DNA from 3 places in the Bradyrhizobium sp. USDA 3364 genome. Region 2 is predicted to be linked to each of the others. Evidence: predicted binding sites of a transcription regulator. Region 2 holds the regulator's gene; each other region holds the start of a gene.

Region 1 (10,179 bases), 1.2 Mb from region 2:
AGGTTGCGATCCTCAACGCCAACTACATTGCCGCGCGGCTGCAGCCGCACTTTCCGGTGCTGTACCGCAACGAGCGCGGCCGCGTCGCGCATGAGTGCATCATCGACCCGCGGGCGCTGAAGACGACCAGCGGCGTCACGGTGGACGACATCGCCAAGCGGCTGATCGACTACGGCTTCCATGCGCCGACCATGAGCTTCCCGGTGGCCGGCACGCTGATGATCGAGCCGACGGAATCGGAATCGAAGTTCGAGATCGACCGCTTCTGCGACGCCATGATCGCGATCCGCAACGAGATCGCTGACATCGAGAAGGGCCGCTGGAAGGTCGAGGTCTCGCCGCTGCGCCACGCCCCGCACACCGTGCACGACATCGCCGACGATGTGTGGGACCGGGCCTACACCCGCGCCGAGGGCTGCTTCCCCGCGGGCGTGTCGCGGTCTGACAAATACTGGAGCCCGGTCGGCCGCGTCGACAATGTCTATGGCGACCGCAACCTGGTGTGCTCGTGCCCGCCGGTCGAGGATTACGCGGAGGCCGCGGAATAAAGGCGCCAGTGTTGCAGCTACGTGGGGGTTGCGTCTCTGACGCCTGATTCACTCGGTGTCATTCCGGGGCTCGCGAAGCGAAAACCCGGAATCTCGATCCACGACCTCTGGATTCCGGGCTCGCGACTTCGTCGCGCCCCGGAATGACGGACTGGTCCGGCCCGCGGCAGGAGGATTCATGCGCGAGGAATTCTGGTTTCATTTCCCGTTTCGGGTCCGCTATTCCGAGGTCGATGCGCAGGCCGTGGTGTTCAACGCCCACTACCTGACCTATTTCGACACCGCGATCACAGAATATTTCCGCGCGCTCGGCTACGACTATCTCGGCGAGGTGGCGCGGACCGGCATCGACTTCCACACCGTGAAGTCGGTGGTCGAGTACAAGGCGCCGATCCGGTTCGACGAGGACATCGAGGTCTGCGTGCGGGTCGCCAAGATCGGCCGTTCCTCGATCAATCTCGCGCTCGCGATCTTCGCCAAGGGCTCCGACGACCTGCGCGCCACCGGCGAGATCATCTGGGTCGCGACCGACCAGACAACCCATCAATCGGTCGCGGTGACCGAGGATTTGCGGGCGCTGGTCGCGAGCCGGGAAGAGGCGCTGGCGTAGAGAGGAGCGACGCCTGCTGGCATCCCGCGAACAGGCCTTACGGCGCGATCAGGGTGCGGCCTCTCGCGTCCCAACGCCAGAGCCGATCGTTGGTCAACTCCGTTCCACCCCACCAGCGATGGATCGGGTTGTACTGGCTGAAGTCGAGTTCGCCATCCAGCACCTCCTGGCCAAAATCAGTGACCGACAGCCGACTGAACATTCGCTCTTGATGTGCCTTCGAATTGTCCACCGCAACGCGCTCTGCAGGCAATCCAGCAAGGACAGGCGATCGACAATATGCGAGCCCATCCAGCACCAGGTCCGCTTCCTGAAAACCGAACACGCCGCGTTCCCTGTACAGATCACTTGTGATGGGCCCCGGCTTGGTCTCGCCTTCAGCGACGAGCTCCAGCATCCGCAATTCGGTCGCGCCAAGGCCGGTTTCCCGTCCGGGAAGCTCCTCAAACAGTGCGATGAGCGCCGCGCGGAGCTGCGGTATGACCGACAGGTCTGCCATCAGGAGGTCGAAGCAGGGCTGCGGTGTGGATGCGTGATAGGCGCTCCAGGCGCGGCTGGCCAGTTCCAAGCGCTGATCCGTCACCGTGAGTTTCGGCAATCGCCATTGTGCCAGGCCTGCACCTCCACCTGCGGCGACGATCTCGACATCCGTCTGGACCACCACGAGCTTCGACAGGATACGCCGGTGAGGACGCAGAAAGTCGAGCAGCCAGACCAGGACTAGCTGGTCGTTCGGACGGGGATCGGCCAGAGCTCGATGCTGCTGCAGCGATCGCAGAATTCGAGCAGACTGAGAGAATGATCGCCTACCGGGGCGAGGTGTTTCCGGCTTGCGACGTCGAGCCAATGCGTGCCGAAGTCATGATGTTCGGCGGACCGTCGTTGCAACGAGCTCGCAAGCTCGGCGCGAGACGGCAGCGGTCCCAAACGAAGCGCTGCCTGAAGCCAATCGCGATATCGGCCAGCCCTGCCCGTCTGAGCATGATGCCTGCAAGATCGCTCGTCGCAAGGATCAGACGTGTCATAACCCCGAAGCTCCGCAGTCTATGTCTTGCTCAGCGCCGGATTCCAGCGCCAGAGATTGTCATTGGTCAGGTGCGTGCCGCCCCACCAGCGATCGATCGGATTGTGATCGGTGAAGTCCTCCTTGTAGGCGAGCACCGCCTTGCCAAACTCCGTGACCGACAACCGGCTGCGCTGAAAGGCCGCCAGGCGATCGCGCGCATTCTCCGGAGCGATGGAGCGCAAGCCATCGTCGAGCCCGGCGATCGCCGGCTGCGGTCCGTGCGCAAGCCCTTCGAGCAGCCTGCCGATTTCCATGTCGTTGAAGACGCCACACTGGCGAAAGCCGCGAAGGTAGAACAGCGCGTTCGTCGCGACGAAACCTGTCGCGATCAGCTCCAGCAACCGCATCTCGGTCGCACCGAGTCCCGATCTGCTCCACGGGAGCTCACGGAGCAGATCAAGCAGCGCCGGCCTCAACAACGGGAACGCACTGAGATCACGGTGCAAAGCTTCGAAGCAGGCCTGCGGCGTTGTCGCCCGATAGGCCTGCCAGCACATGCTTGCCGTGTCGAGGTCCGCAGCTCGGACGTTGGCCAGCGGGACCTCGTTCCATCCGCGCCATTCCGGGAGCATTGCCAGCAGGCTGAAGCTGACGAGGCGCAGCTTCAGCTTCGCCGCAGTCTCGGGCTGAGCCTGCAACTGGCTGAGCACCCATATCAATTGCAACTGATCGTTTGGATCGGGATCGAACCAAAGTTCGATGACGTCGAATGACTCGCAATAGGCGCTGAACGCAAGGTCCTTCCAGGCCTTCCCCTTCGGGGAAATCCAATCTGACCAATGATTGCCCTGCGTCTGGCCGGCTCGCACGCCGAAATAGGCCGCCAGCTTCTGTGGTGAAGGCAACACTCCCCAAACGAAGCGAAACGAGAGCGGAAGCACCGCTTCGGCCAGACCTGCGCGCTGCAGGTCGAGGCCAGATGGACTGCTCAAGATCAGACGCTTCATTGATCCAACTCACCGAACACCGGCATCAAAACAAAACGGCCGCCGAAGACGTCGGCAACTCAACGTCCTCAGCGCCCGCTTGCAGCGAAATCATGTGACCGTTTGAGCATGATCTTTTCGGAAAACCGCTTCGCACTTTTCCGGATCATGCTTGAGCCTTACTCCTCCGTCGGCTCCTCGCCTTCGGCGTCGCGCTCGGGCGTGCCGGCGAGGATCTGCTCGGAGATCAGGCCGGAGTTCTGCCGGATCGCGGCTTCGATCTTCGCGGTGATGTCGGGATTCGACTTCAGGAATGCCTTGGAATTCTCACGGCCCTGGCCGAGCCGCTGGCTGTCATAGGAGAACCAGGCGCCCGACTTCTCGACGATGCCGGCCTTGACGCCGAGGTCGAGGATCTCGCCCATCTTGGAGACGCCCTCGCCGTACATGATGTCGAACTCGACTTGCTTGAAGGGCGGCGCCAGCTTGTTCTTCACCACCTTGACGCGAGTGGTGTTGCCGACCACCTCGTCGCGCTCCTTGATCGCGCCGATGCGGCGGATATCGAGACGGACCGAGGCATAGAACTTCAGCGCGTTGCCGCCGGTGGTAGTCTCCGGCGAACCGTACATCACACCGATCTTCATGCGGATCTGGTTGATGAAGATCACCATGGTGTGGGACTTGTTGATCGAGGCGGTGAGCTTGCGCAGCGCCTGGCTCATCAGGCGGGCCTGCAAGCCTGGCAGCGCATCGCCCATCTCGCCTTCGAGCTCGGCCTTCGGCACCAGTGCCGCAACCGAATCGACCACCAGCACGTCGACCGCGCCGGAGCGCACCAGCGTGTCGCAGATTTCCAGCGCCTGTTCGCCGGTATCCGGCTGCGAGATCAGCAGCTCGTCGATGTTGACGCCGAGCTTGCGCGCATAGACCGGATCGAGCGCGTGTTCGGCGTCGATGAAGGCGCAGATGCCGCCCTTCTTCTGGCCTTCCGCCACGGTATGCAGCGCCAGCGTGGTCTTGCCCGAGGATTCCGGCCCGTAGATCTCGACGACGCGCCCTTTCGGCAGACCGCCGACGCCGAGCGCGATATCGAGCCCCAGCGACCCCGACGACACCGTCTCGACATCCATCGAACGGTCGTTCTTGCCGAGCTTCATCACCGAGCCCTTGCCGAACTGGCGCTCGATCTGGGAGAGCGCGGCTGAGAGGGCCTTGGACTTGTCCATGGAGGATCCTTCGACGATACGCAGTGCAGTGGCGGACATTTGGGATGTGCTCCTTATGGCGGGGATTCGCTAGCGGGAAAAACGGGGCGATGAGGTCAGGCGGCGATCAGGTGGAATGCGTTGTTGATAGGAATCTCGTACCACGTTTGTTCTATGTTCGCAATATGTTCTTTCCGGCAGGTAGGTGCTGGCCTGTTTTATCCCCTAGTGGCCTAAGTTGATTTTGAGACTGGCCTGTTTTGGTTTTACTGAATGGAAACCAAGGCTTGGCTGATGTTCTCGGTAGGACTACTGAGTCGCGCGCCGGATGTTCTGCCAATAGCAATTCTTATGGTCCGCCAACTGTTCTCCATCCACAGCGATGGAGTGTTACCGGGGTTCTCCGTGGGTGAACGGAATTGCGACAAGTGCTAGGAAAACTTCCACGCCGGAACTATTCGTCCGGTGCTCCCGTTGGGCCGCATGACGCGGTATTTTTTCGACATCCGGGACAGCACCGGCCTCTATCCCGATGAGGAAGGAACAGAGTTGCTGGACGATAAGGCGGCCAGAGTTGAGGCCGCCCAAACACTCGCCGAGATCGCGCGGGACACGGCTGCTCAGACTGGTGGCTACCCTATCGCGATAGAGGTCCGCTCCGACGCTGGCCCGCTATTCCATGCTGCTTTCATCGTCCATGAGGTGAAGGAGTAAGCGACGGAACGGCTCCGACCTGAGCAACAGACCGGAGCCGTTATCGGGGTGTTTGGGCTGGGGGCCTGATCTCACCCCGCAGACACCAGGCGCGTCATTGATGTCGCAACGATGGCGGCCTTTGGCTTGACAACCAGGCAGCGCCCTGTGCCCAATAATACCGTTGTGCCTTTTTGAATGCGCCCACCGGCCTTTCCCTAAGACATCGACAGATTGATTTGCGCAGTCCGCACTCGGACGTCTTGGAGAGAGTAGAATGGCAAGTGGTACGGTGAAGTGGTTCAACGGCCAAAAAGGTTATGGCTTCATCCAGCCTAACGATGGCGGCAAGGATGTTTTCGTTCACATCAGCGCAGTCGAGCGCGCTGGGCTTGACGGTCTCGCTGAAGGGCAGAAGGTGAACTACGAGGTGCGGACTGACCGCAAGAGCGGCAAGGACAGCGCAGACGGCCTGTCACTCGCCTAAGCCCGCTACGTCATTTCAAGATAGAAGTTGAGGCCGCCTCAGTCGGCGGCCTCTTTCATCTGTCATCGAGTTCGAATCCAGCCTGCATTTCAGCCGGCATGCGCATTCCGATGAAGTCGGCCGTGGATTCCGAGCGAAGCCGGCCGCCTGTACCGATGGAAGCCGGCCGGGGATTCCGATGATCCCGGCCGCCTGCCGAGGCGGGCTCTCGCGACGACGTCGTCATCAGGTCAGTTGGCGGCCTCGTCGTCAAGCGTCTGACGCTTGGCGGCGGCTTTGCGCAGGCTCTCGCCCTTGAGGGTGAGCCTGTGGGCGTTGTGCACGAGGCGATCGAGGATGGCGTCGGCAATGGTTGGGTTGCCGATGAGTTCATGCCAATGCTCGACCGGGAGCTGGCTTGTCACCACGGTTGAGCCGCGGCCATGGCGATCCTCCATCATCTCCAGCAGGTCGCGTTGTTGCTCGGCCGTCATCGAGGCAAGCCCCCAGTCGTCAAGGATCAGGAGTTCCACGCGCGCCAGGGTCCTGAGGAGGCGAGCATGGCGGCCGTCGCCCCGCGCGAGGGCGAGCGCCTCAAACAGCCGCGGCAGCCGTTGATAGAGCACGGAGCGGTTGTCCCGGCAGGCCTTGTGGCCCAAGGCGCAAGCAATCCAGCTCTTGCCGACGCCGGTCGGGCCGATGATGAGCAGGTTTTGATGCCGGTCGATCCACTCGCCGGCGACGAGCTTTTGGAACAGCGGCTTGTCGAGTCCGCGCGGCGCCTTCATGTCGATATCCTCGACGACGGCGTTTTGCCGGAGGCTTGCGAACCGCAACCGGGCGACCAGGCGCTTGTTCTCGCGCTCGGTCGCCTCGCGGTCGACGAGCAGCGCGAGGCGCTCCTCGAAGGCCAGCGCGGCGATGTCAGGCTGTCGTTGCTGTTCGTCGAGGGCCTTCGCCATGCCATTGAGCCCGAGCGCGACGAGGCGCTCGTGAGTGGGATGTGTCAACATCGTCTCTCCTTTCTTCAGTGGTAGTAATCGGTGCCGCGGATGTTGCCGTGTCGGATTGGTGGCCCGTCCGGCGGCTGTTCATTCGCGTAGGCGCGATCGAGCCCGTGCTGCAGGATCGACTTGATCGAGCCGTAGGTGGTCGCGCCGATGTCGTTGCCGCGCTGGCAGGCGGCCTCGATGCGGGCCGAGCCGTAGCTGCGTGCGAGCCGCAGAATGCCGAGACAAGCCCGGAAGCCCTGCTCGGGGTGTGGCTTGGCTCTCATGATCGCCTCGACGAGAGCGATCGTGGCGGGGCCGATCTTGGCGGCTTCTCGTTTGATCCGCGCCGGCGTCCATTCGGCATAGCGCCGGTGCGCGCTCGGCATGTGCTCCGGGATCGTGGTGTGGCGATGGGGCACGTCAGAGCGGGCGTGGCTGGCCACCCGGATGCCCTTGTGCAGGATCTCGATCGTCCTGTCGGTTATGCGCGCCTCGAGCTCTTCGCGGATCAGACGTGAGGGCACCGAGTAGTAGTGACCGGCGAGCTCGACGTGATAGTCGGGCGCGACCCGGCACTTCTTCCACTCGGCATACTGATACGGCATCGGCGGTAGGGCTTTGAGCGCCGGCTTGTCGATCTGCGCGAACAGCTCATTGCGGCTCACGCCGAGCTTGCGCATGATCTTGGCGTTGAGGTCGGCGATCGCCTCGCGGATTGCCGCGTTGAGTTCGTCAAGCGAGAAGAAGCGCTGGTTCCGCAGCCTCGCCAGCACAAACCGCTGGACGATTTGCACCGCCACTTCCACCTTCGCCTTGTCGCGCGGCTTGCGCGGACGCGTGGGCAGGATCGCGGTGCCGTAATGCTGGGCCAGCTCCTGGTAGGTGCGGTTGATGCCCGGCTCATAGCGACAGGTGGCGGTGACGCCGGATTTCAGATTGTCGCAGACGATCGCCTTCGGCACGCCGCCGATCGCCCGCAAAGCATTGACGTGCACCGCAATCCAGTCAGCCAACCCCTCCGACCAGCGCGCCTCGGCAAAGGTGTAGTTGGATGCTCCCAGCACGGCGACAAAGACATGGGCCAGCCGCTGCGCGCCGGTAGCGGCGTCGAACACCGGCACCGTGTCGCCCGCGAAGTCGACGAACAGCTTCTCTCCAGGCCCATGCGCCTGCCGCATGGTCGGCGAGATCGTCTCGCTCCATTTCCGGTAGAGATCGCAGAACCGGCTGTAGCCATAGCCGTCCGCGTGCTCCGCGCGATATTCCTCCCACAGCAAGAGCAGCGTCACGCTGCGCCGCTTCAGCTCCCGGTGCACCGCCGTCCAGTCGGGCAACGGCCGCGCCGGCTTCTCCTCGAATGTCGGCGGCGTGAACAGCCGGCGCTCGAGCTCGCCGTCGTCCATCCCTTCCGGCACCGGCCAGGTGATGCCGATCACGGCAGCCCGCCGCAGATACTCGCCAACCGTCGATCGGCTGATGCCGACGGTGACGGCGATCTGCCGCTCGCTCACGCCAAGGGCGTGCCGCAGTCTCAAAACTTCTCGAACCTTCCGCATCGGCGCTCTCTCGGCGGGCATCAGACCTCCCCTTGCTCGGCCGCAAAGGGGGGCTGGTCCGCGATTCGATCGCCGTCTTCGAGAGCGTCAGGCCGGTCTCAACAGGGTGGCCGGCTTCGATCGGAATCGGTGGCCGACTTCCGTCGGAATCGGTGGCCGGGTTGCGTCGGAATCAGTGGCCGGCTTGCTTCGGATTACGCAAGCCGGCATATCCTTCGGCTCGGCCAGAGAGACAATGAGGACCACCCACAGCTTTTAGGGCCTTCCAACTCTTCCCTGACAGCTCGGACGGGATTTCCAGCGCAACCGTTCCTTCTGGCAAAGGGACAGTGGCCTATTTCGGCCAGTACCGGCAGGTATAAACTCGTTCACGATAGAGGCTGTGTAAATCGCGACGTCGGAAGCCGAATTCCGCCCCTCGCGCAGCCGAATTAAGCCAGCCAGCCGTAACCGTGCCTCTGAGTCGCCCGTCTCATCGGACTCGACCTTCAAGACCGGGCATTCGACGAGCGCCATCGATGGTCCGTAGTTCTCCGGGCCAGAACAAAGTTCCGGCAGTATGTGACGCCACCGTGATCAAAAGCCTATCGAATAATCAATATGTTAACTACGGGTCCGGTGGCGCGGAAATGGCCGCTGGCACAATCTGCATACTACCTTCGTACCCCTCCTGACGCCTAAAAAAACTACGTAGCGTTCGAGGGAAGACTCAGGGGTCCGCCAGTGGTCCTAACATTGGCCTGCTCAACCAGCGCAAATTGCGCGTCGCGCGACAGGCGATCCCGCTGGCGGACGGATCCCCTTCCGGATCCGCAACGACGCCCGAACGGGCGCAGCTTTTTCACTCTATCGTTTGACGGGTGTCAATTATCGTTACAACCATTAGTTTAAATATCGACGACCGCCATTCATTCGCGGAACCGTTCCAGATGATTCACAAGGGCGTCGAATTCAGTGTCACGCAACTCGTGGCCGGCGTCTGGAAATGGCGCTTCCAGATCGGCGATCGGGTGTTCACGGGCAAGACCGAAGCGAAGCTCGACCTCTTGGCGATCCGCCGCGTTCAGCTGCGGATCGATCGCGAACTGAACAATCTCGGCCGGAGACAGGCCCGCGGGCGAAGCGACGGGGAGTGAGGCGCAGTCCTCAGCCGGGCTGGCAGGCCGGCCGCGCTAGAGCATTCGCTCTCTAGTCCGCACTGGCCAGCCGCCGCATCGTGAACTCGATGTCGCCGCCGGGCAGCTCGCGCCAGCTCTCGACGGCGCTCATATAAGCGGCCTTCGGATAGCGCTTGAGAAAGTCACGCGCGCGCAGGCGGGCCTGATCGCGCGGCAGGCTGAAGGTCTCGCGCAGATAGCCGTCATCCGGCTTGCGCCGCTCGGCCATCCGGCTGGCGAGATCGCGCGGACGAAACACCATTGCCGCAACTCCGAACCAACTGACGACGCCCCCAATATAGGGGCGGTGCCACGAGAATCCGAGTCTGCAGGAGACGGACGAAGCCTGGCGAACGGCGCTTACTGGCTGCGCTGCGCAGGGCTTCCGGGCTGCGCGGAGCTGCCGGTCTTGGTCTTCGGCTTGGCGGGATGGGCTGCCGCCTTCGGCGGGTCGCTGCGCACGACGCCCCAGGGATCGGACGATCCCTTGGCATCGGGAATCTTGCTGAGCGAATCCTTGTAGGCCCTGTCGTTGACCGCGTCCTGATCTTTCTCCTCCTGAGTCTTGGACTTGACTTCAGGCATCAGGTTGATGTTGGGCATCTGCTGCGCATAGGCCGGCGCCGACAGCAGCACCGCAACCGCGACTGCGCACAAAACTCTCATGAGAACGCTCCTTGCATTTTCGTGCGCGGTATATCACCGCAAGAAGGCCGCCGCCAAGCATGCCTGTGACGAGGGTGCCTGTCCCTGCCCTAGAGGTGGTCTGACTTGCAGGATTTCGGCGACTGCATCCAGTCGTCCCAGATCGGACCGCAGCGCGTGCAACCGCTGAGCACCAGCCCCATCACAATCACGCCGCCGAGCAACACCAACCTGCGGAACATGTACGCCCCACCACCGACGAAGGGGCTATCGGGCGCCAAAACTGGGGCATTTTCAAGCCGGGCACGGCCC
Region 2 (10,179 bases):
GGTGAAGCCCGGCGGGATCGACCGGCCGTGGTCGCCGGCGGTTCCCGGCGACGGCGAGGCCGAGACCACGTTGCGCGTGCCCGCCACCGCGCCGCGACCGGCCGTCGATGCGACGCCGGCCGAGAGCGATCTGCAGGGCGAGGATTAGGCGTTGTCGGGTGAGGGGCCCGTGGGCAGCTCGAACAGGCCGAGATGGTATTCGTCGGAGTCTGGGCCGCCGTCGGACTTCTTGACGAGGGTGAAGGCCGCCTCGGGAAACTGCTCCCAGACCTTCAGGTCGTCAGCCGTGACCGTCAGCCAGCCGAACCGGAACATGTAGCGGCCCGGTTCCGTGACGCGTCCAGCCTTTTGCCATGTGACCTTATCGACCACCGCGCACGTCCTCCGTGCACGATGATGCGCCAAGGCGCCCGCCGACGCAAATCTCCTTCTGCGCCCCGGAACCGGATGTCCGGGGTCGCTCGAAATCGCTTAGGTCACTCGCCGCCGAATGGCTCATTCCACGGCGACGATGCGTTCAACCCAAAAACAGCGACGCGAATGCGGAGGGCCGCCGCTCCACGACCTTCGGCTTCTGCTCGACCGGCGGGTGCAGGGCCGGCAATTGCAGCACGCTGACGCGCTGTCCCTCGACGAGCTGGGTCACCAGCACATGGCTGCCGTCGGGGAATTCCACCGCGTCGTGATGGCGATCAGGAACGTCGGGCTCGACTTCGTTGAACACGCCGACGCGGAAGTTCATCGTCTTGGTCCAGATCCAGCGGCTGTCGTAGCGAACGTTCTCGGCGAAAGCGAGCTCGGTGCCCGGCAGCATGCAGACCGCGACAGTAGGATCGTTCTCCGAAGCAAAGCCGCGGGTCGACGTTCCGCGGAAGGTCGTCGTGATCAGCGTCTCTCCAACAATGGCGGGGCGCGATGCCACGGCGTGCAGACTATAGTCACACATCGGATGGCTCCTCATTGGAGGTAGCGACCCGTGCCTCTCCTTGAGGCATTGGCCTCTACCAGAGTGGACGATAGCGAACGAGTGTCTGCTCGTTTCTGGGCGATTGTACGACTGGTCCGAGACAGCTCCGATCACAAACACGCGACGCTGCGCGAGAGGTATCGGACCGCACCGGGCAGGCCGCTTGCTGCGCTATCCTCCAAAGGAACGATCCGACCTCTCGCTCGTTCCTCGCCGCCGCAAGTATTTGCTATTCAGTATTTGCGATAAAGGCCGATCAGCTTGCCCTGGATGCGGACCCGGTTCGGCGGCAGGATGCGCACCTCATAGGCGGTGTTGGCCGGCTCGAGCGCGATCGATGCACCGCGGCGGCGGAAGCGCTTCAGGGTGGCTTCCTCCTCGTCGATCAGCGCCACCACGATGTCGCCGGTGTTGGCGACGTCGTTGCGCTGGATCAGCGCCATGTCGCCGTCGAGGATGCCGGCATCGACCATCGAGTCGCCGCGCACCTCCAGCGCGTAGTGCTCGCCAGCGCCGAGCATGTCGGGCGGCACGCTGATGGTGTGGCTGCGGGTCTGCAGCGCCTCGATCGGCGTACCGGCGGCGATCCGGCCCATCACGGGGACCGCGACCGGACGGTTGCCGTCGTCCTCGGCGATCGGCGGCGTCGAGGGGCGCTTGCCGAGGGTGCCTTCGATGACGCTCGGCGTGAAGCCGCGGCGGCCGTTACCGCCGCCGGCCGAGAGCTCGGGCAGCTTGATGACCTCGATGGCGCGGGCGCGGTTGGGCAGGCGGCGGATGAAACCGCGCTCCTCCAGCGCAGTGATCAGGCGGTGGATACCGGACTTCGAGCGCAGGTCGAGCGCATCCTTCATCTCGTCGAAGGAGGGCGGTACGCCGGCCTCTTTCAGACGTTCATTGATGAAACGCAGAAGTTCGTACTGTTTGCGCGTGAGCATCTCGAGTATTCCCCCGGTTGATAGCGTCGTTCGATTCCGAGACTCTTCAGTGGGGCCTGCAGGCCGGGCCTGACCTCAGGAGCATTGTGCTTGTTGCAAGCGCTCCCTGGCGGCCTCCCGTTTGTAGACACCAGTACTCGAAACAAATCATGAACGGACACTATATGTTCGATATGTGTTCCGCAACCACTTAATTTCCGGTGAACGTGTTCGGCGATGCGCAATCGGCGCGCCCGCGAGAGCCTCATTCAGGCAGTGTCAGGATCTCGCATTCAGATCCTTTGACCGCGGCCGGCGCAAACGGCGGACGCACGAGAAGTGCCCGTGCCGCAGCGAGATTCCCGAGCAGCGATGAGTCCTGCTGCATCACGGGCGTGGCGATCAACGTGCCGTCCTCGCGCGCCTCGAGACGCGCCCGCAGATAGTCCTCGCGCTGGTCGTTGGCGGCGAGGTCGCGGCCGAGCAGCGCGGCCGCGCGTGCGTGATGAATCGTTTTTCGACCGCTCAGTGCCCGAATCAACGGCGCCAGAAACAGGAAGGCGCACACATAGGAGGACACCGGATTGCCGGGCAGGCCGATCACCCGCATGGCGCCGAGCCGGCCGTGCATCATCGGTTTGCCCGGACGCATCGCGATCCGCCAGAACGCCATCTCGACGCCCTCGGCCTCCAGCGACTGCTTGACCAGGTCGTGGTCGCCTACCGAGGCGCCGCCGGTCGTGATCAGGATGTCGGCGCCGGTCTCGCGGGCCCGGCGGATGCCGGCGGTGGTCGCGTCCACGGTGTCGGCGGCAACCCCGAGATCGACGGTCTCGGCCCCTTCGGCGCGGGCCAGCGCCCGCAGCGCATAGCCGTTGGAATAGACGATCTGGCCGGGACCGGGCCTTGATCCCGGCATCACCAGCTCGTCGCCGGTCGCCAGCACCGCGACCTTCGGACGGCGGTGCACCGCAAGCTCCGGATAGTTCATGGCGGCCGCCAGCGACAGCGCGCGGTCGGAGAGGCGGCTGCCGGCGGCGAGCAGCACGTCGCCCTCACGGAAGTCGACTCCGGCGGGGCGGATGTGCCGTCCGGCGGTTGCCGTCTCGGTGATTGCGATGTGGTCGCCGTCAGTCCGGGTGTCTTCCTGGATGATGACGGCGTCGGCGCCATCGGGGATCACGCCACCGGTGAAGATCCGCACCGCTTCGCCGGCGCCGACCGTCCGTTCGAACGGCCGGCCGGCGGCGACCTCGCCGATCACCCTGAGCCGGGCCTTTAGGTCAGCCGCATCGGCGGCACGCACCGCGTAGCCGTCCATCGCCGACATCGGCTGCGGCGGCTGGGTGCGCAGCGCGGCGAGGTCCCGCGCCAGGGTGCGGTGGTAGGCGGCATCAAGCGCGACCATCTCCTCCGGCAGCGGCGCGGCACCGGCGAGGACGGCGGACAGGGCATCGGCAACCGGCATCAAGGCCACGCTCGGAGCTCCTTCATTCGCAGTGTTCAAATCCCAAGTGCAGTGAGAGCCCTCGCCACGTCATCCGTCGATGTCACGTGGATGGCATGAAGGCCGCGCGCCCGCGCGCCTTCGATATTGGCCGCCAGATCGTCGAAGAACAGGATCCGCGACGCCGGCACGCCGATGGCTTTTACCACATGATCGTAGGCCTCGGCGTCCGGTTTCCGGAAGCCGATGCTCGAGGACAGGAAGACGGTCCGGAAATGGCTGAGCAGCTCGGCATGGATGACCGAGAAATGCGCGACGTGGGCCGGATTGGTGTTGGAGAAGGCGTAGAGCGGCATTCGTTTGGCTGCCGCCGCAAGCAGCGGGGCGATGCCGGGCATCTCGCCGGCGAAGATCGCGTTCCAGCCTTCGAGGAACTCGGCATCGGTGATGTCGATGCCGAGCGTCCGGCGCAGGTTTTCGAAGAACGCCGCATCGTCGATCCGGCCGATCTCGTGATGCCTGTAGCTGTCGTCGACGACAAAGCGCGTGGCGAGCTCGGCCGGCGCGCAGCCGGCATGCCGCGCCCAGTGCGCCATCACCTTCCCGAAGTCGATGTCGAGCACGACGCGGCCGATATCGAACAGCAGCGCGTCGACGGAATTGGGGGAGAGTTGCGAGGTCATTGCATGAAACGGTGTACGAGAATTGCGGGCAGGCGGCAATGTCCCCGATTTGTGCAGCAGTCACGCGACCATACGCATGCGACCAACCTCCCGCCATCCTGCGAAAGGACCTGTACGGCGCGGCTGACATGCAGGCGGGTCTCTCCGTTCGTCGTCCTGGCGAAGCCCTGGACCCATAACCAGGTCCAGTTGTTGAAGTGAGCTGTGGTCCCAGCGTCGCACGACAATGTACAGCTCGGGTAATGGGTCCTGGCCTTCGCCAGGACGACGGCGGTGGATGGTTCTCGATTCAAGATGTCAAACAATCGGTGTCATCACCGCTTTCGCGAAAGCGGGTGATACAGTATTCCAGAGGCAGTCGTTATGTTGCGCAATCGGCGTTCACCGCATCTCGACCCGCGTCCGTGACGATCGCGATCCGCCCCTCGATCGGGTGAGATTTCGGATTTATGGCATTGAGTGACGCTTCTGATAAAGCGAAGTATTTCTACTGCGGGGGCTTGCGCCGCCGAGCAAATCAGTGATTGGCCATTCGGGCGTTGGCGCACCAGGCGAGTTGGTGACTTGACGGGCCGGCGTTCTACATCCGGGACAGCGCCAGACCGAAATAAGCGATCAGCGCGCCGGTGCTGAGAACGATGACGACCAGCGCTTGCTCCGAGCGTGCCTGCAAGGTTTTCCGGGTCACGGCGATGACGCTCCATCTTCGTAAATCATTCTATCCAACTAACGTGGGTTAGCATCCGTTCCGGTTCCTGTCCGGGAACATGTCCATCAGCCTTGCGGGCACGTCGAGTCCCGAAATGAGCAACATCGGTCGCATTGAGATACGGCGGACGGCGTTGGCTCTGGCCCCAGAGGGATGGCAAAAACCTGACCTGTACGGATGTATGAGGGCAACGGGGTTCACGACTTCGACCCGTATGACTCCGGTACTCCAAAGGAGCCGAGCCATCTGTCGGAGCAAGGTCTAGGATGGCGTAACCAAGTTGCTTTGGCCTCAGCGTGTGCCCCCTCGCTGGGGCCTTTCTTTGGGACGCCGATGTCGATGGGCGACGACGAACATCGCCGGGTGGCGTTGCCGCGGGATCACCGTTCGCCCAGATCGATCTGCGTCAAGATGCCCTGTCGGAGCGCGAGGCGGACCAGCTCGATATCCGTGCCGACGCCGAGCTTGTCCTTGATCATGGAGTGCAGGTTCGCGACCGTCTTGGGACTAAGGTGCAGCGTCTCGGCAATCTCGTCGGTGGTGTTTTCCGCGAGCAGCATACGCAGCACCTCGAACTCCCGCGCGGTCAGGAGGTCTGCGGCTGCGGCCTCGCCGGCGAGGTGGCTGAGCGCGAGTTCGTGGCCGATATCCGGGCTGATCGCGATCTTGCCTGACAGCGCATCCATCACGGCATGCACCAGCGTCTCCGGCGGGCTGGTCTTGGTGACATAGCCGCTGGCGCCGGCGCGGATCGCCTGCACGGCGAAGGCCGCGTTCTGGTGCATGGTGAACACCAGGATCTTTGCGCGCTTGTCCCATTGCCTGAGGCGCCGGATGGCCTCGATGCCGCCGATGCCGGGCATCGACAGGTCCATGATGACGAGGTCGGGCCCGGTCTCCTTGTAGAGCCGGTATGCCTCGACGCCGTCGGAGGCTTCGGCGATGACCGAGAGGCCCGGCTGCTTCTGCAGCATCGACCGGTAGCCCTCGCGAACGACGGCGTGGTCGTCGACCAGCATGATGGTTCGCGCTGCATTGCTCATGCCGCGCGCTCCACGGTGTCGGCATTTGAGCTGGCAGCGACGGGGACGACGACGCGGAGCGAAGCGCCGTTGGGCTGTCCGGCCTCGAAGCTCAGCCGCCCGCCCAGCGCCGCGACTCGCTCGCGCATGCCGAGCAAGCCCATGCCGGACTTGAACAGGGGATCGCCGGAGGAATCGCCAAGCCTGCCATCATCGTCGATCGCGAGCACGATTTCGCCGTCGCCGCCATCGGAAGCCGCTTCGCGCATCTGAAGCCGCAGCAGCACGCGCGTGGCGCCGGCATGTTTGGCCGCGTTGGTGAGCGCCTCCTGCACGATGCGGTAGAGATTGGCGCTGACCGAGGAGGGAAGGTGCGCGAACGATCCCGATGTACTGATCTCGAATCGCTGATGTCCCCGGCTGCGGCCGTTCCAGCCGGCGATCAGCCCTTCCAGGCTGGCCGCAAGTCCGAGTTCGTCGACATCGGGCGGACGCAACCGGAAGAGGGCGCCGCGCAACGTCTCCATCATGTCGGTCGCGGTCCGCGCGATGCCGTCGCATTCGGCGAGCAGGGGCGGGCAATCCTCGGCCGCGGTCAGGCGCGCCGAGGCGGCGAGGGCGCGGATGGCGGCCAGCGACTGCCCGAACTCGTCATGCAGCTCGCGCGCGAGATGCGCCCGCTCCTCGTCCTGCACCAGGATCAGTTTTTGCGTCAATGCGTTGCGCTCGGAGAGCGCGGTGGCGAGGTGCTCGGCGAGCTGGTTGAAGACACTGCCGATCGCCGACAGTTCGGCGAGATCGAACGGCGGCAGGCGCGCGGCGAGGTCGCCTGCGGCGATCCGCTCCAACCCGTCGCGGATCAGACGCGTCGGACGCAGCGCGCGCGACAGCGCCGCGTAAACCATTGCACAGAGCAGCGGCAGCGCAATCATGAGCACGGCCATCAGCCGGCCGGCGTCGTGCCAGGCTTCGGCGGTCAGCACCGCCGGATCGACCCAGACCACGGCCTCGCCGATCGCCTGCCCGCGCGCAACCACCGGGCGCACGGCCTCGCGGCCGGGATCGAACAGGCGGCGATAGAGCGCCGCAAAGGCCTGCGGCGGCGCGGCCGTATCGGTCTGCGCGCCGCCGCAGAAGCGCTGGCTGATCTCGCCGCCAGTGCTGCGAAATGCGAGGCACAGCCCCGGCGCCATCGCCGAGGCCGCGACGCCCTCGAGATTGGGGAATTCGGCGCGCGCATTGTTCAGCCATTGGGTCTTGCTCTGCTGCAGCTCCAGCGTCCTGGCGGCGACATCGGCAACGGCAGCGATCCTGGCGCGCACCGCGCGGTCGGCGTCGATCAGGAAGTAGCCGGCGATGGCTGCAAAGCAGAGCGTCGACACGGCGGCCACGCGCAGCGTCAGCCGTAGTTTCAGATCGCGTCCGGACCAATTCCACATTGGCGTATCCTTGAGGTCGCAGACGGGCCTTGCGCCCGGTTGCGGGCAGGGCCGTCGCGCGCATTAAACGGCAGAACGGACGGGTCGAGAAGCGCCGCCTTGGGCGTTCTTTGGGTGCGGACCGCTGTCGTGAAATTTTCCCGGCACCGGCCGGGAGGCGCTCCGCTGCGGCCGCGGCGCCCGCCGGACTACGACCGACTTGTCCGCACCAGAACTCGAAAGGCCCCGATCATGCGCTCCCGTCTCGTCTTGCTCGCCGTCGCTTTGAGCGGCCTCCTGATCGGAATCGTTCCGCTACGCGCGGAAACCGGCGCGGCGGCGGCACCCCCGCTCAGCGTCAGCATCGAGGATTTCAGCTATCTCGACACCTCGGGCGAGGCGATCGACCAGACCGCTGCACATCGGAAGCGGCTCGATGCGTTCACGCATGCCCTGCGCGCCGATGTTGCCGCGGAGCCGCGCTATCGGCTGGTCTCGCCCGCAGACGAGGCCCAGATCAAGGTGGTCGGCGGCGTGCAGAAGATGAGCACGCTGGTTCAGTGGGCCAAGGTGGCGGTGATCGACGTCGGCGCGAGCCGGGTCCTGTACGAGAAGCTCTACACGTTTCGCGGTGACAATGACGAGGCATGGGACCATGCGCGGATATTCGTGTCGCGCGAGGTGCGTGGCGCGCTTGCGGCCGCGCTGCCGCAGGCACAGACCGCAGCCTCAGAGCCGACCGGGCTTGCGGTGTTCGAGTTCGAGCTCGAGGATAACTCAGCGGCACCGGGGGCAGGCGCTAACGGCTCCGACGCCGTCACTCTGGCCGACGTGACCAAGGGCGTGCGAGACCGGCTTGCGCAGTCGGGCCGCTACCGCCTGGTCGATATCGGCAGCGCGATCACGGAGCCGGTCAAGGCGCACGCGCTGCGCGATTGCGACGGCTGCGAGGCCGCGATTGCGCAGAAGCTCGGCGCAGATCAATCGCTGATCGGCGTGATCAGGCGGGTCAGCCGGACCGAGTACACGATCGGCTTCCAGGTCCGCGACGCGCGCAGCGGCGCGGTCGTCGCGCGCGGCGACAGCGGCCTGCGGATGGGCGCCGATTATTCCTGGACCCGCGGCGCGGTCCGCCTGGTCGGCGACCGCCTCCTCGAGGACGGGACGCAGCGGTAGTCGCACCATAGCAAAGCGCGATAGCTGCTAGACACACCGTCAGCTATCGCCGGGCTCACGTGTGGGCTATCACGTCGGCTGATCACCGCACAGGAGCCGCCGATGCGTTTGCCCGCCGTCCTTTTCGCTTTCACGCTCGCCGCAGGCCCTGCGGCGGCCGAAGAGCTGTCGGGCACGTTGCAGAAGATCAAGGAGACGAAGAAGGTCACGCTCGGCTTTCAGGAAGCCTCCGTTCCCTTCAGCTATCTCGACGATAGCCAGCGGCCGATCGGATTCGCGCTCGACATCTGCCTCAAGATCGTCGATGCGGTGAAGAAGGAGCTCGGCCTGCCTGATATCGTCGTCGACTACCTTCCCGTGACCTCGTCGAACCGCATCCCCCTGATGGTCAACGGCACGATCGATCTGCACTGCTCGGCGACCACCAACAGCGCCGACCGCCAGAAGCAGGTGACCTTCACCAACACGCACTTCCTGAGCGCAACACGGTTCGCCGCCAAGAGATCCCTCGGCATCAATGCGATCGACGACCTGAAGGGCAAGTCGGTCACCGCCGTTGCAGGCTCGGTGAACCTCACGCAGCTGATCAAGGTCAATACCGAGCGCAAGCTCGGCATCAACGTCCTCCCGGCCAAGGACCAGGCCGAGGCGTTCCTGATGCTGGAGACCGATCGCGCCCAGGCCTACGCGCTCGACGACGTCCAGCTCGCCGTCGCGATCGCGCGATCGAAGGAGCCTTCGCTCTACATGATCAGCGATGAGGCGTTCTCGAAAGCGGAGCCGTTTGGCGTCATGCTGCGCCGGGAGGACGCGCCGTTCAAGGCGCTCGCCGACCGCGCCACGGCGGAGCTCTACCGGAGCCCGGAGATCGAGGTGATGTACAGGAAGTGGCTGGAAGCGCCGACCCCGCCGAAAGGCATCAATTACAACGTTCCGATGTCGGCGGCGCTGCGCAACGCGTTCGCTCACCCGAGCTCGAGCTTTGATCCTGACGTCTACGAGGTCGCGAAATAGCGCGGCAATGGCCTGTTGTAGCTTCCGCTGCGGCAATCTGGTCTTGTCGTGTGACGTCCGATACGATCATTCGCATGGGACAGAACAGCCTCTACAGCCGCCCCGATTTGTATGACGTGATGGCGCCGCACGATCCGGTGCTTGAACACTTCTACGTCGAGTTGGCTCGCGAACGAGGCGGTCGGGTTCTGGACCTCGCCTGTGGGAGCGGTCGTCTTACCGTGCCACTCGCCCGGGCCGGTTTGCAGGCGACCGGCGGCGATCTATCCGCCGAGATGTTGCAGCACGCACGCCGCCGCGCCCGGGCCGAGGCCGTCGCTCTCGATCTTGTCGAACTCGACATGCGCGACTTCGATCTGAAGGGCCGGACCTTCGAGACCATCATTGTCGCGATCTATGCGGCCGCGCAGGTGGCCGAAACCCATCTGCCGTTGCGGGACATCCTCGACCAGTTCGCCCGTCGCAGCGACGATTTCTCGCTCGCCGGCGTGACATCAGATGTGCCGGAGACGCATCAGAAGGTCGCCGACACCTTCCTCAAGCTCGGCGTGCTCGACGCGGCGCACGGAGGTCGGAAAATTCTGGGACACGAGTTTCAACGACGTGATCGCCGCGGGTGCGGCCAGTCTCGCGCGGACATGAGGGCCGTCATGCGGATGTAGCCCATATGGGCTAGTGCGCAGACGCCACGTCATCGGGCGCGCGGTTCCCGCCGGCGCGGCCAGCGGGTGCCGTTCTGCCATGCAGATCGAAAAGGTTGCAGGCTGCACCCAGACCGTACCATGATGTTGCCGGCCATCTCGACTCGAAGGTCCTCAGGGGCCGC
Region 3 (10,179 bases), 1.0 Mb from region 2:
GATAATGAGTTCCCTGAACTCAGCTTCCAGTTCGCCAAGGTCCCAGGTGCCTTTTTCGCCCAATCGATTGACGGCTAATCGGAGCAAGCGCTGCTCGGTCTCGTCCAGGTGATCGACGCGAATGCACGGCACAGATGATAGGCCGAGCACTTTAGCGGCCTCTAACCTCGAATCCCCATCGACCACTACGTTATTTTTGCCGACCAGGAGAGGCACATTGAATCCCAGCGTGCGGATCGAATTCGCAATTTCACGAACGTGCGCGGGATCGCTCTTGCGGAGTTTGCGTGCGTGCAATTTTAGTCCGTCGACGGGGCAGAGCTCGATGCGAAGCGCAGGAAGCATGTCGTTTCGGCTGGGCCGCAGGCCGGCTTTTTCCGCCTCGGCATTCCTTGCCGCGGCCTTTCGGCGCGAACGCCCCTTGGCTTTCAACCCCTCACGTAAACTGTCTCGGCTCAAACCGTCGTCAGTCATCAGGCATCGTCCAGGGTGTCATCTTTTGGTTCGGGCGGCTTTGGCTGAAGGGTACGCCGGGATATTTGAAGCGCCCTGTGCCTTATGTTTCTCGCGGCGTCTCTCTGGAGAAAGACGTAGTATTTTTTCAGTTCTTTGAGCTCTCGCCTCAGCAATTTGTTTGTTGGGTCGTCCTCGAGGGCCTTCTCGATTTCGAAATACCGCTGCACTGACTCAAGTACGTGCGGCCGAACAGCTTCGCGCGCGCGAGCCTGGTCCTTGCTGGTCGGCCCGTCAATTGTGACTTCACCGGTGGTCTCATCGGTGATGATGTCATCTGGGTGGGGGTAAATATCCGGAGGATCAAGCCCCTCACGTTCGTGTTGTTCGAAAATTGGCCCGTACTTTTCTTTGTATTGGGCCGCATACTGTAACATCTCCACCGCAGCGGCAGTCCGCTGGCCTTCCGCGCGCGCAATCAAGTCCATCAGTTGACGTGCAGCTTTGATATCTCCCTTCGCAGCGGCTCTGAACATGGTTCGAAGCAGAGCCTGCATCGCAGGCATCTTCGAGGTCGTTTCGCCTTCGCGAACCGTGACCGGCCGCGTCGCTTCATTGAGGGCCATGGCTGCCAAGCGGTCAGTAATCCCGCCGCCTACAGCTCCAAGTCCAGCTTGGGCTTTTTTCTTTGGCCGCCCGCTACGGTTGCCGGATGCCCCCTTCTTGAATTGGTGCTCGATGGGTGGCTTGCGATAGTTGTCGGACCGGGAGTCTTTGGACGACATGGCCAAGCTCGCTTACCCCTGTTATGGAACCGTATTCACCCTGTTATTGAGTCGGGATTGCCTGATTTGACGGTCAGGCAGATTTAGGGTGTTATCGTTGCAAATCAATAGGATAAATTGGAGGCGGTAGCCCGAAGCGGCAAAACGGGGGATTGCTTGCCCCTGAAAAATTTCAAATAACAGGGAATAACAGGGGAGCGCGCGGAGACCGGTTTCGCTGGACTGCATCCGCCAAGCCCAAAGGGCGAAGGCGGGCCTTTGGCCGCGAGCCACTTCTCGAAACCCAAATAGATCTGGTATCTGTCATTGCTGCGAAGCGACGAAGCAAATTCCATCGGTGGGGTGAAATGGATTGCTTCGCTCGCGCGGCCCGCGCAGATCTAGTGTCCCGAATCCGAAGTTCGCATCATTTGCCGCACCTTCGGAGCGAACTTCGGATTCGATAAGGACACTAGCAAGCTTATGATTCTAGTGTGCTTTATGAATGCGAAGTTCGTGAAAGTGGCTGCCGCGAAATCGCACGAACTTCGCATTCAGCACACTAGTTCGGCATCAGCACGGCATCGATGCGGCGGCTGTTTCGTGTGCTGATGATGATGGCGCCGTTGCGGGTGGCAAATCGCGCGCCGAGCAGTCTTGGAATTCTTTCGGTCAGCGGTGAGGGCAGCGGAATCATTCCGCCGGCGACGGGATCGCCGACATTGATCGGCGGTGCAGCTGCGCCGGGCGAGGGCGCGGCCTTGATGTACTCCCTGACCAATTGAATCTCCTCTCGCGAAAGGGTGAGCGCGGGCTGTTCACTGCCGGCGTCCGATGCTTTCTTCGCCTCGGCCTTCTCTTGCGCGTCTTGCTGCTGGGCGGCATCGCGTTTCGCGGCGTCTTGTTCGAGCCGTGCAAGGCGGTCCCTGAGCGGCACGAGCTCGCGGTGCAGTGCGGCGTTGTCCGACTTCAGCGAAGAGACCTGACCGAGTGCAATCGCCGCGGCAACGCAGGCAACGACCGAGACCAGGCTGAGGCATCCAACCGCCAGCCCCGTCAGTCCGCCGCGATTTTCGGCGCTGCGATCCGGGACGTCGTCCGCAGATCGCCTTTGCCGCGCGCCCGCGAATTTGGGCATGACGGTGCCGAGGAGGCTGAGCGGACCAGACAGCCAGGCAGCCTTACGGTTTGCGGGCTGCATCGAGCCGAATGCAGGCTCGAGCAGGATCGGAGAGTCCCCCAGGTGTATTTCGGGTGCGGTTGATCGGCCCGCGCCGGGTGGCGCGCGATCGTCGTGGTCTTGGCTCGTCATGCCGGGGAGCTCGAGATCGATGTGGTCGGATTGGTCGATCCTGCCGTCCGTGACCGCAGGGCGCGTGTCGGCAGCAATGCCCTCCAGCCGTTCTGCTTCCTCCTGATCGTGTCCTTGTTCGGACGCTTCGAGCTCGCGCCATAGCGACAGACCGGAGTCGGTGATCTGCAGGCCTGCATCGTTGATGGATACCCATCCGGATTGGAAGACATCGGCATCGCCGAGCTTGGATGACCGCTTCAACCGGGTGGCTTCATCGCCCGCCGCGATCATGCGCTTGACCTCGCGGCTCACCTCGTCAATCGCGATCCTCTGTTCAGGCCTTGCGGCCAGCACACTCAGGATCGCCAGATTGAATCTCATGCGGCGCCTCTCGATGCCCCATCAACGATCGCGCTGGCGATTTCGCGGGTCGCACCGGAGATCGAGGCGGATGCATGATGCCGGAATGGACGTCCGTCAGCCAGAGCGCCGGGCAATTGTAGCGAGTCGCGTCCGGGCAAACAATCCGGCGCGGCGTGCGTAACCGAAGGATAAGTCCGCGGGCGAACGGGAGGCGATGGAATCAGCTACGCCGAAAGACCTCTCAGAGAAACTCGCGAAGCCGGGAGAGCTCGATCACATGCTCGGGCGACAGCACGTCTGAAACGAGGGGAGGCTGCGGCGCGGTCCTGATCTCGTAGAGATGTCGCGTCCTCTCGGGCTTGCCCATGAAGTCCCGAATGCATTGGTCGAGTGTGCCGTTGACGACCATGTAGGGCGCACGGTCCTCTCGCCTGGAGTTGTTGAGCGAAGGCCATTTGTAAAGGTAGGCCGCAGCTTGGAAGTCCACCTGATGAGAGTGGTCGGTCATTCCCGATATCTATCCGAAAAAGCCTGTTCGTCAAAGTCACCCGGCCAACGAGTGGGCTGATGCGAGAGCGGCGTGTCGCCGCGCCCATGCGCAGAGCATGCAATCTTGCATGCCGCGTGATCCGCCAACGTGCCTTCCGCGCAGCAAGCGCGCGCGAAGGATCGGCGACGCTCGTCGACGGCTCGGCTCTTGGCGCGCGGCCGCGACGACGAATGTCGGTTGATTGTGTTCTTGTTTTGTTCTAAAGTCAATTGGTGCGCCCAAGGACGGCGGTCTCGCTCAGGCCAAGGATGAACGGGTTGAGATGGCAGCCGCAGCCACCATCCTTCACGCGGACCTGGACGCGTTTTACGCGTCGGTCGAGCAGCTGCTCGAGCCGTCGCTGCGCGGCAAGCCGATCGCCGTCGGCGGCGGGGTCGTGCTTGCTGCGTCCTACGAGGCCAAGGCCTTCGGGGTGCGCGGCGGCATGTCGGGACGGGACGCGCGCCGGCTGCGCCCGCAACTCATTTTCGTCGGCGGCCATTTCAGCGACTACCAGCGGTTGGGTGACGCGGCCATCAAGGTGATCGGCGACTTCACGCCGCTGGTCGAGCGCATCTCGATCGACGAGGCGTTCGCCGACGTGGCCGGCTGCACGCATTTGTTCGGAACACCAGCCGAAATCGCCGCGACGATCCGGCGGCGCGTGCGCAGCGAGCTTGGTCTTCCGATCTCGGTCGGCGTCGCGCGCACCAAGCATCTGGCGAAGATCGCCTCACAAGTCGCGAAGCCTGATGGGCTTGTCGTCGTCGATCCCGACGCCGAGCTGGCTTTCCTGCACGAATTGCCGGTTGAGTTGATGTGGGGAGTAGGGCCGGTCACCAGGGCGCGGCTGGATGCGATCGGCGTCGCAACGATCGGGCAGCTCGCCAGGCTGTCGGAACGATCGCTGACGCGGTTGCTGGGTCCGGCGGCGGGCGAGAAGCTCGCGGCCCTCTCCTGGAATCGCGATCCGCGACAACTCACGCCGCACCGGCGCGCGCGATCGGCGGGCGCACAATCGGCGCTTGGCCGCAAGCCCGCGATCGAGCAGGTCATCCGGCCGACATTGCTTCATCTGGCCGACCGCGTCGCCACGCGGCTGCGGGCGAAATCCCGGCCCGGACGAACCGTGACGGTACGCGTGCGTTTCGCCGATCTGAAGTCGGTGACGCGCTCGATCACGCTCGATGCGCCGGTGTGCACGACGACGACGCTCGCCCGGCTCGCCGGGAATCTGGTGCGCGCCACGCTTGCGGACCATCCGCGCGAGAAGATCATTTCGCTGCTGGCGATCTCGGTGTCGCATCTCGAGGCGCATTGGGATCTTGCGCTGGAGCTTCCGCTCGGACTGGAGGATGAAGCGCTTCGGCCGGGGAGCTCGATCGGGATGGCCCGCTGGGCGGCAGACTGCGCGATCGACAAGATCCGCGATCGCTTCGGCTGGGAGGCGATCGGATACGGTTCGGCCGCGCTGGAGGCGGTCCGTTCGGTCCCGGACGCGTTTCGCAAGCTTGCCGAGAAAGAGCTCTAGCGCTCGCCGGTTCACGCAGCTGTCATTTCATTAAGAAATGGCAATTCGGAATCGCGCCCTTGTGAGTGGTGACCTCGCGCACTCGGCCTATTCTGCGGACGCGGAGGACAAACCATGCAGTACAGCTCCGAACTGATCCAGACGATGCGCGATGCGTTGGACGCGGTCATGGCAAGCGTACCGCCGGATCAATCCGTGTTCGGTCTCAAGGCAGCCGTCGCCGAATGCATCTTGCGGGCCGCGGCGCACGGCCAGACATCGTTCGATGGACTGGTGACGTCGGCTTCCGATCAGCTTCAATCGATCATCTCGATGCTGACCTAGAGCATGATCCGGAAAAAGGTGCGAAGCGGTTTTCCGAAAAGATCATGCTCGAATGAGAAGCCGAGGCGCCATGACGGCTCGACCTGAACTCATCCAAGTCGCTACCTTTCGCCTGCATTTAGCTGCGCGATGACACGTTGCCGTGGCACGAGATACGCTGGGCGTCTCGTTCAAGGCCTGCAGTCCCGTCTAGGAAAAGATACTCAAGGCTGAGAGCCAGGCATTCCGATCATTCGTCGGGCACAAGTGGCCAAGTCTGCGTCGTGCCCGTGACGGAACTGCAGGAGAAGGGCTGCGGCGATGTGAAGGCGTGATCTGCGGTTACCCCGAAAGGGGTGGGCGGGTCCTCGATCCGGATTATAGGCATGCCGCGAATGTTAGGCGCATAATGCCGCACTTTGACAGCACGGGTCCCTGCGGGAGGGTGACTGCGATGGAGCGCACGGCTCTCCTCAGTGACGAAGCAGCCTGCGAAACCATAGGCTCGGCCCTTGGGCATCTGCTGAAAGTGAGGCAACCCGCGCTGTTTTTGACCACCGTCGCAATGCTTGCAATGGCTGGGGCGTCCGAAACTCGGGCGTCACCCAATCCGGCGTGCCTCTCGCCGGACGGGCTGCGTGTGATGGTTGCCTGCGATCTCGATTCCGCCGGAGCGCCGGCGAGCGGCAATTCCGGAGCCGTGCCGCCGGGCCAAGGTCGTAGCGGCGAAGCGGTGGTGCTTGCGCAGGGAGAAGTCCCCGGGACCGGACGACCTTCGGAACAGGAGCCAAACTGGGGGGAGAGACTGTCCTGCGAACTCTCCAGTGCCCGGCTTGATATAGGCCTGCTGCAGCGTTTCGAGCACGAGCGTGAGCGGGCGGAAGGCCTGGAGCAAGACCTTGCCGCGGCCCGACGCGACGTCGAAATCCAGGCCTCACTGGCGACCAAGGCGCGCGAAGACGTTGCCAGGTTGAAGCAAGCCGTCGTGCCAGGCGGTACGGAGCTCCAGAACGTCCTCCAACAGGAGCGTGAGCGGGCAGGAAAGCTGGAACAGGATCTTGCTGCGGCCCGGCGCGATATCGAGGCCCAGACCGCGCTGACAGCGCGGGCGGTTGAGGAAACCTCCCGACTGAAGACAGAACGGGGCGACGCGACGAAGTTGCAGGCATCCTTGCAGCAGGAGCGCGAGCGGTCCGCGCGACTTGAGCAGGATCTTGCCACGGCCCGGCGTGATGTGGAGACCCAGACCGCGCTGGCGACGAAGACAAGCGAAGAAGCGTCCCGACTGAGGAAAGCGGAAGAGAGCGGCGCGGCGAACTTGCAGGCAGCGCTGCAACAGGAGCGAGAGCAATCCGCGCGGCTGGAGCGGGACCTTGCGGCGGCGCGGCGTGACGTGGAGACCCAGACCGCGCTGGCAACGAAGGCAGGCGAGGAAGCGTCCCGATTGAAGGAGGCTGGCAAGGGCGACGCAGCGACGTTACAGGCATCTCTGCAGCAGGAGCGCGAGCGGTCTGCGCAGCTTGATCGGGATCTCGCGGCGGCACGGCTTGATGTCGGGGCTCAGACCGCGTTGGCGGCGAAGGCAGGCGAGGAGGTCTTGCGGCAGAAATTGGCGGTGGAAGCCGCGGCCGCCGATCTAAAGCAATCGCGCGCGAAGACTGACGCGCTGACACAAGAGCTTTCCCAGGCACGCAGCTCGATCTACGCCCATGAGGCGCAGGCCCTCAAAGCCGGGGAAGAGGCGGCGAAACTCAGGCAGGCGGCTGAAACCGGCGCAGCCTCGACTCAAAAAGCCGTGCCCGACGAGCCAGGGCGATTGGCCCGGCTGGAGCAGGACCTTGCGGCTGCCCGCAGTGATGTCGAGACCCAGGCCGCGCTGGCGGCGAAAGCAACCGAGGAAGCCGCCCGGCTGAAACGGGAGAGGGAAGGCAGCGCGGGCGAGCTGCAGAACTTGCTGCAAGCGGCACGGCAGCGCGCTGACAGGCTGGAGCAGGATCTCGCGGGCGCGCGGCGCGACGTCGAGTCCAAGGCTGCGCTGGTGACCAAGGGAGCCGACGAAACGTCGCGGGTGCAAGCGGCGGGGAAGAGCGCCGCCGAAGACCTGCAAAAGGAGCGTGAGCGCTCCGCACGACTGGAGCAGGATCTTGCGGCGGCGCGGCGTGACGTCGAGTCCAAGACTGCGCTCGCAACCAAGGGAGCCGAGGAGACGTCCCGGCTGCAGGCGGCGGGGAAGAGTGCCGCAGCGGATCTGCAAAAGGAGCGTGAGCGGTCCGCGCGGCTGGAGCAGGATCTTGCGGCGTCGCGGCGTGACATCGAATCCAAGACGGCGCTGGTAACCAAGGCAGCCGAGGAGACGTCCCGGCTGCAAGCGACGGGGAAGAGCGTCGCAGTGGACCTGCAGAAGGAGCGTGAGCGCTCCGCACGACTGGAGCAGGATCTTGCGGCGTCGCGGCGTGACGTCGAATCCAAGACGGCGCTGGTAACCAAGGCAGCCGAGGAGACGTCCCGACTGCAAGCGACGGGGAAGAACGTTGCAGCGGATCTGCAAAAAGAGAGCGAGCGGTCCGCGCGGTTCGAGCAGGATCTGGCGGCTGCACGTCGCGATCGTGAGGCCGAGACGGAGCGCGCGGCGAAGGCAAGCGAGGAGCTCTTGCTGCAGAAGAAAGCGGCGGAAGCCGCTGCTGCCGAATTGCAACAGTTGCGCGCCAAGCTAAACCTGCAAGCACAGAACCTCTCGCTCGGGGTGAGTGCGATCCATGCCTATGAGGCCCAGGCTCGCGGCTCGCACGGCGTCGCATCACAGCCCGTAACGACCGGCTCGACCGCGTGGGGCAAGTCTATCGAGATGGCACCCATTCCAGTGGCCGAGCGGGGGCGGGCAGCGCCTGCCGCCGTTGTCGAGCCGGCGCCAGGGCAAGCCGCAGAAGCTGCAGGGTTGGTCGCGCGAGCGAGTTCGCTACTCGGGCAGGGCGATATAGGCGGGGCGCGGCTTGTACTCGAGCGCGCCATCGAAATGGGCAGTGCCCAGGCGAAATTCGCGCTGGCGGAAACCTACGATCCCCTGATCCTTGCGAAATGGGGGACTTACGGTACGCGCGGTGACGCCAAAAAGGCACAAGACCTCTATGCCAATGCCCACGCTGCGGGAGTGAAGGAGGCAAAATCGCGGTTTGACGCGCTGCGTCGATAGCGCATCCGCCATCAACCGGCGATCTCACCGCAATCCTGTTGACGACCTACGTCACCCGCGCTTTTCGGTCCAGAGTGGAGGTGCCTGACTGCCTCCGTTCAGCGCTCGCGCAGGGCCTCCTGTCGGTAACGTGCCAGCGGTGAAAGGAGGTAGCTGATGATCCTGCGCGTGCCGGTCTTGATTTCGACCGTCACCGCCATGCCCGGTCCGAGTTTGACGAGCTTGTCCTCGATCTGCATCTGCGTTCGGTCGAGCGAAACGCGTGCGGCATATTCCAGCTCCTGACCTTTCGGCTCACTGCTGCCCTGCGCTGCGCCCAATGTCCGGTCATTGGCACCGCCCTGCGGCCGATCGCGCGTAATGGCATCCGTCGATACGCTGAGCACATCGCCATGAAGCAGCCCGTAGCGGGTGAAGTTGAACGTATCGACCTTGATCTCCGCTTTCTGTCCGGGATGAACGAAGCCGATATCGCGGTTGGAGAGCATGGCCTCAATCTCGAGATGGCTCTCGCTCGGGACCACAACGGCCAGCGCCTGAGCCGGCGTCACCACGCCGCCCACCGTATGGACGGCAAGCTGCTGCACCACGCCGTCGACAGGTGCGGTCAAGCGCTGCAGCTTCGTTCGCCGATCGGCCTTGACCACCTCCTGCGCGGCACTCGCAGCCTTCTGTTCGGCCTTCGCAAGCGCATCATAGGTCGCGCGGCGGTATTCGGCGCCGGTCCTGTCCTTGGTCTCCTTCAATAGCGCTATCGCCGCATCGGCTTCGCGCAGCCTACTCTGCTGCAGCACGAGGTCCTGCTGCATAGCGACCAGCTCCTGATATTCGGAGAGATAGACGACCCTCGACGCCAGTGCCTTTTCGACGAGACCCTTGCGGATATCGACGCGCTCCTGGAGCACCGGGATCGTCGCCTCCAGCTTGGCGACGCTCGCCGATGTCGTTGCCCGCTCAGCTTCCTTCTGACCCTGCTGGCGCTCGATTTCGGAAAGCTTTGCCGTTTGTTCGGCGCGCTGGCTGATCAGGAACTGGCGATGCATCTCAATCTCGGCGGCGCTTGCGTTCTGCGGCGGCTTGAAGGCCGCGAGCGGATCCGCGGTCAGCGCCGCCCGTAGCCGCGCGACGTCGAGCTCGGCCGCAAGTAGGTCGCTCTTCTGGCGCTCCTGATCCGCTTCCGTCATTGTCGGGTCGAGCTCGATCAGGACGTCGCCGGCCTTGACGCTCTGGCCGTCGCGAACGTGAATGGCGCGGACGACGCCGGTTTCGAACGGCTGGATCAGCTTGGTGCGTCCGCCCGGCACGATCTTACCGGAGGCGCTGGCGACGATATCGACGCTGCCGAGCGTTGCCCATGCCAGCGCGACGCAGAACGCAGCGATGATGCTCGCCCCGATCGCGCGCCCGATCGGCGATGGCGGCGACTCGGCAATCTCGAGCGCCGCCGGCAGAAAGGCGATTTCGTGTTCGCGGCGGCGAAGTTCGCGTTTCGGAAACGCGACGATGTTGCGGCTAGCGGACGTCATGGATCCCCGCCTGAAGATAGTGAAGATTGGCGTAACGGCCGTTGGTGCGGATCAGCTCGTCATGGTTGCCATCTTCAACGATGCGGCCATGCTCAAGGGTGATGATCCGGTTTGCGTTGCGTACGGTCGATAGCCGGTGCGCGATCACGAACACGGTCCGCCCGGCGGAAATCCGCTTCATGTTCTGTTGGATCGCGCGCTCGCTCTCGTAGTCCAGTGCGCTGGT

What was found. The regulator LexA, encoded in region 2, represses DNA repair genes until DNA is damaged. The targets are predictions, from matches to a motif close to TGTTCNNNNTGTGTTCNG.
Region 1: recA (recombinase RecA) is a predicted target of LexA. The motif match lies at 4,534-4,551, and genes of this name have one in related genera.
Region 3: dinB (DNA polymerase IV) is a predicted target of LexA. The motif match lies at 3,609-3,626, and genes of this name have one in related genera.

The regions. Positions count from the first base shown of each region.
Region 1 covers NZ_JBSRYG010000002.1:8,347,501-8,357,679, forward strand. Annotated here, with positions in the region: gene gcvP (aminomethyl-transferring glycine dehydrogenase) at 1-548, shown strand, start outside; gene ACVILL_RS39500 (acyl-CoA thioesterase) at 727-1,158, shown strand; gene ACVILL_RS39505 (hypothetical protein) at 1,196-1,819, opposite strand; gene ACVILL_RS39510 (hypothetical protein) at 2,203-3,171, opposite strand; gene recA (recombinase RecA) at 3,330-4,418, opposite strand; gene ACVILL_RS39520 (DUF6894 family protein) at 4,842-5,072, shown strand; gene ACVILL_RS39525 (cold-shock protein) at 5,329-5,538, shown strand; gene istB (IS21-like element helper ATPase IstB) at 5,769-6,530, opposite strand; gene istA (IS21 family transposase) at 6,545-8,065, opposite strand; gene ACVILL_RS39540 (hypothetical protein) at 8,995-9,201, shown strand; gene ACVILL_RS39545 (hypothetical protein) at 9,254-9,484, opposite strand; gene ACVILL_RS39550 (hypothetical protein) at 9,583-9,888, opposite strand; gene ACVILL_RS39555 (peptidylprolyl isomerase) at 9,978-10,109, opposite strand.
Region 2 covers NZ_JBSRYG010000002.1:7,143,470-7,153,648, reverse strand. Annotated here, with positions in the region: gene ACVILL_RS33565 (ComEC/Rec2 family competence protein) at 1-148, shown strand, start outside; gene ACVILL_RS33560 (hypothetical protein) at 145-372, opposite strand; gene ACVILL_RS33555 (hypothetical protein) at 518-946, opposite strand; gene lexA (transcriptional repressor LexA) at 1,201-1,905, opposite strand; gene ACVILL_RS33545 (molybdopterin molybdotransferase MoeA) at 2,150-3,361, opposite strand; gene ACVILL_RS33540 (HAD family hydrolase) at 3,388-4,014, opposite strand; gene ACVILL_RS33535 (response regulator) at 5,104-5,766, opposite strand; gene ACVILL_RS33530 (histidine kinase) at 5,763-7,184, opposite strand; gene ACVILL_RS33525 (DUF2380 domain-containing protein) at 7,416-8,339, shown strand; gene ACVILL_RS33520 (amino acid ABC transporter substrate-binding protein) at 8,442-9,353, shown strand; gene ACVILL_RS33515 (class I SAM-dependent methyltransferase) at 9,428-10,015, shown strand.
Region 3 covers NZ_JBSRYG010000002.1:6,103,701-6,113,879, forward strand. Annotated here, with positions in the region: gene ACVILL_RS28490 (site-specific DNA-methyltransferase) at 1-474, opposite strand, end outside; gene ACVILL_RS28495 (DUF5681 domain-containing protein) at 474-1,238, opposite strand; gene ACVILL_RS28500 (hypothetical protein) at 1,780-2,865, opposite strand; gene ACVILL_RS28505 (hypothetical protein) at 3,116-3,382, opposite strand; gene dinB (DNA polymerase IV) at 3,687-4,934, shown strand; gene ACVILL_RS28515 (hypothetical protein) at 5,049-5,258, shown strand; gene ACVILL_RS28520 (hypothetical protein) at 5,692-8,427, shown strand; gene ACVILL_RS28525 (HlyD family type I secretion periplasmic adaptor subunit) at 8,526-9,953, opposite strand; gene ACVILL_RS28530 (type I secretion system permease/ATPase) at 9,940-10,179, opposite strand, start outside.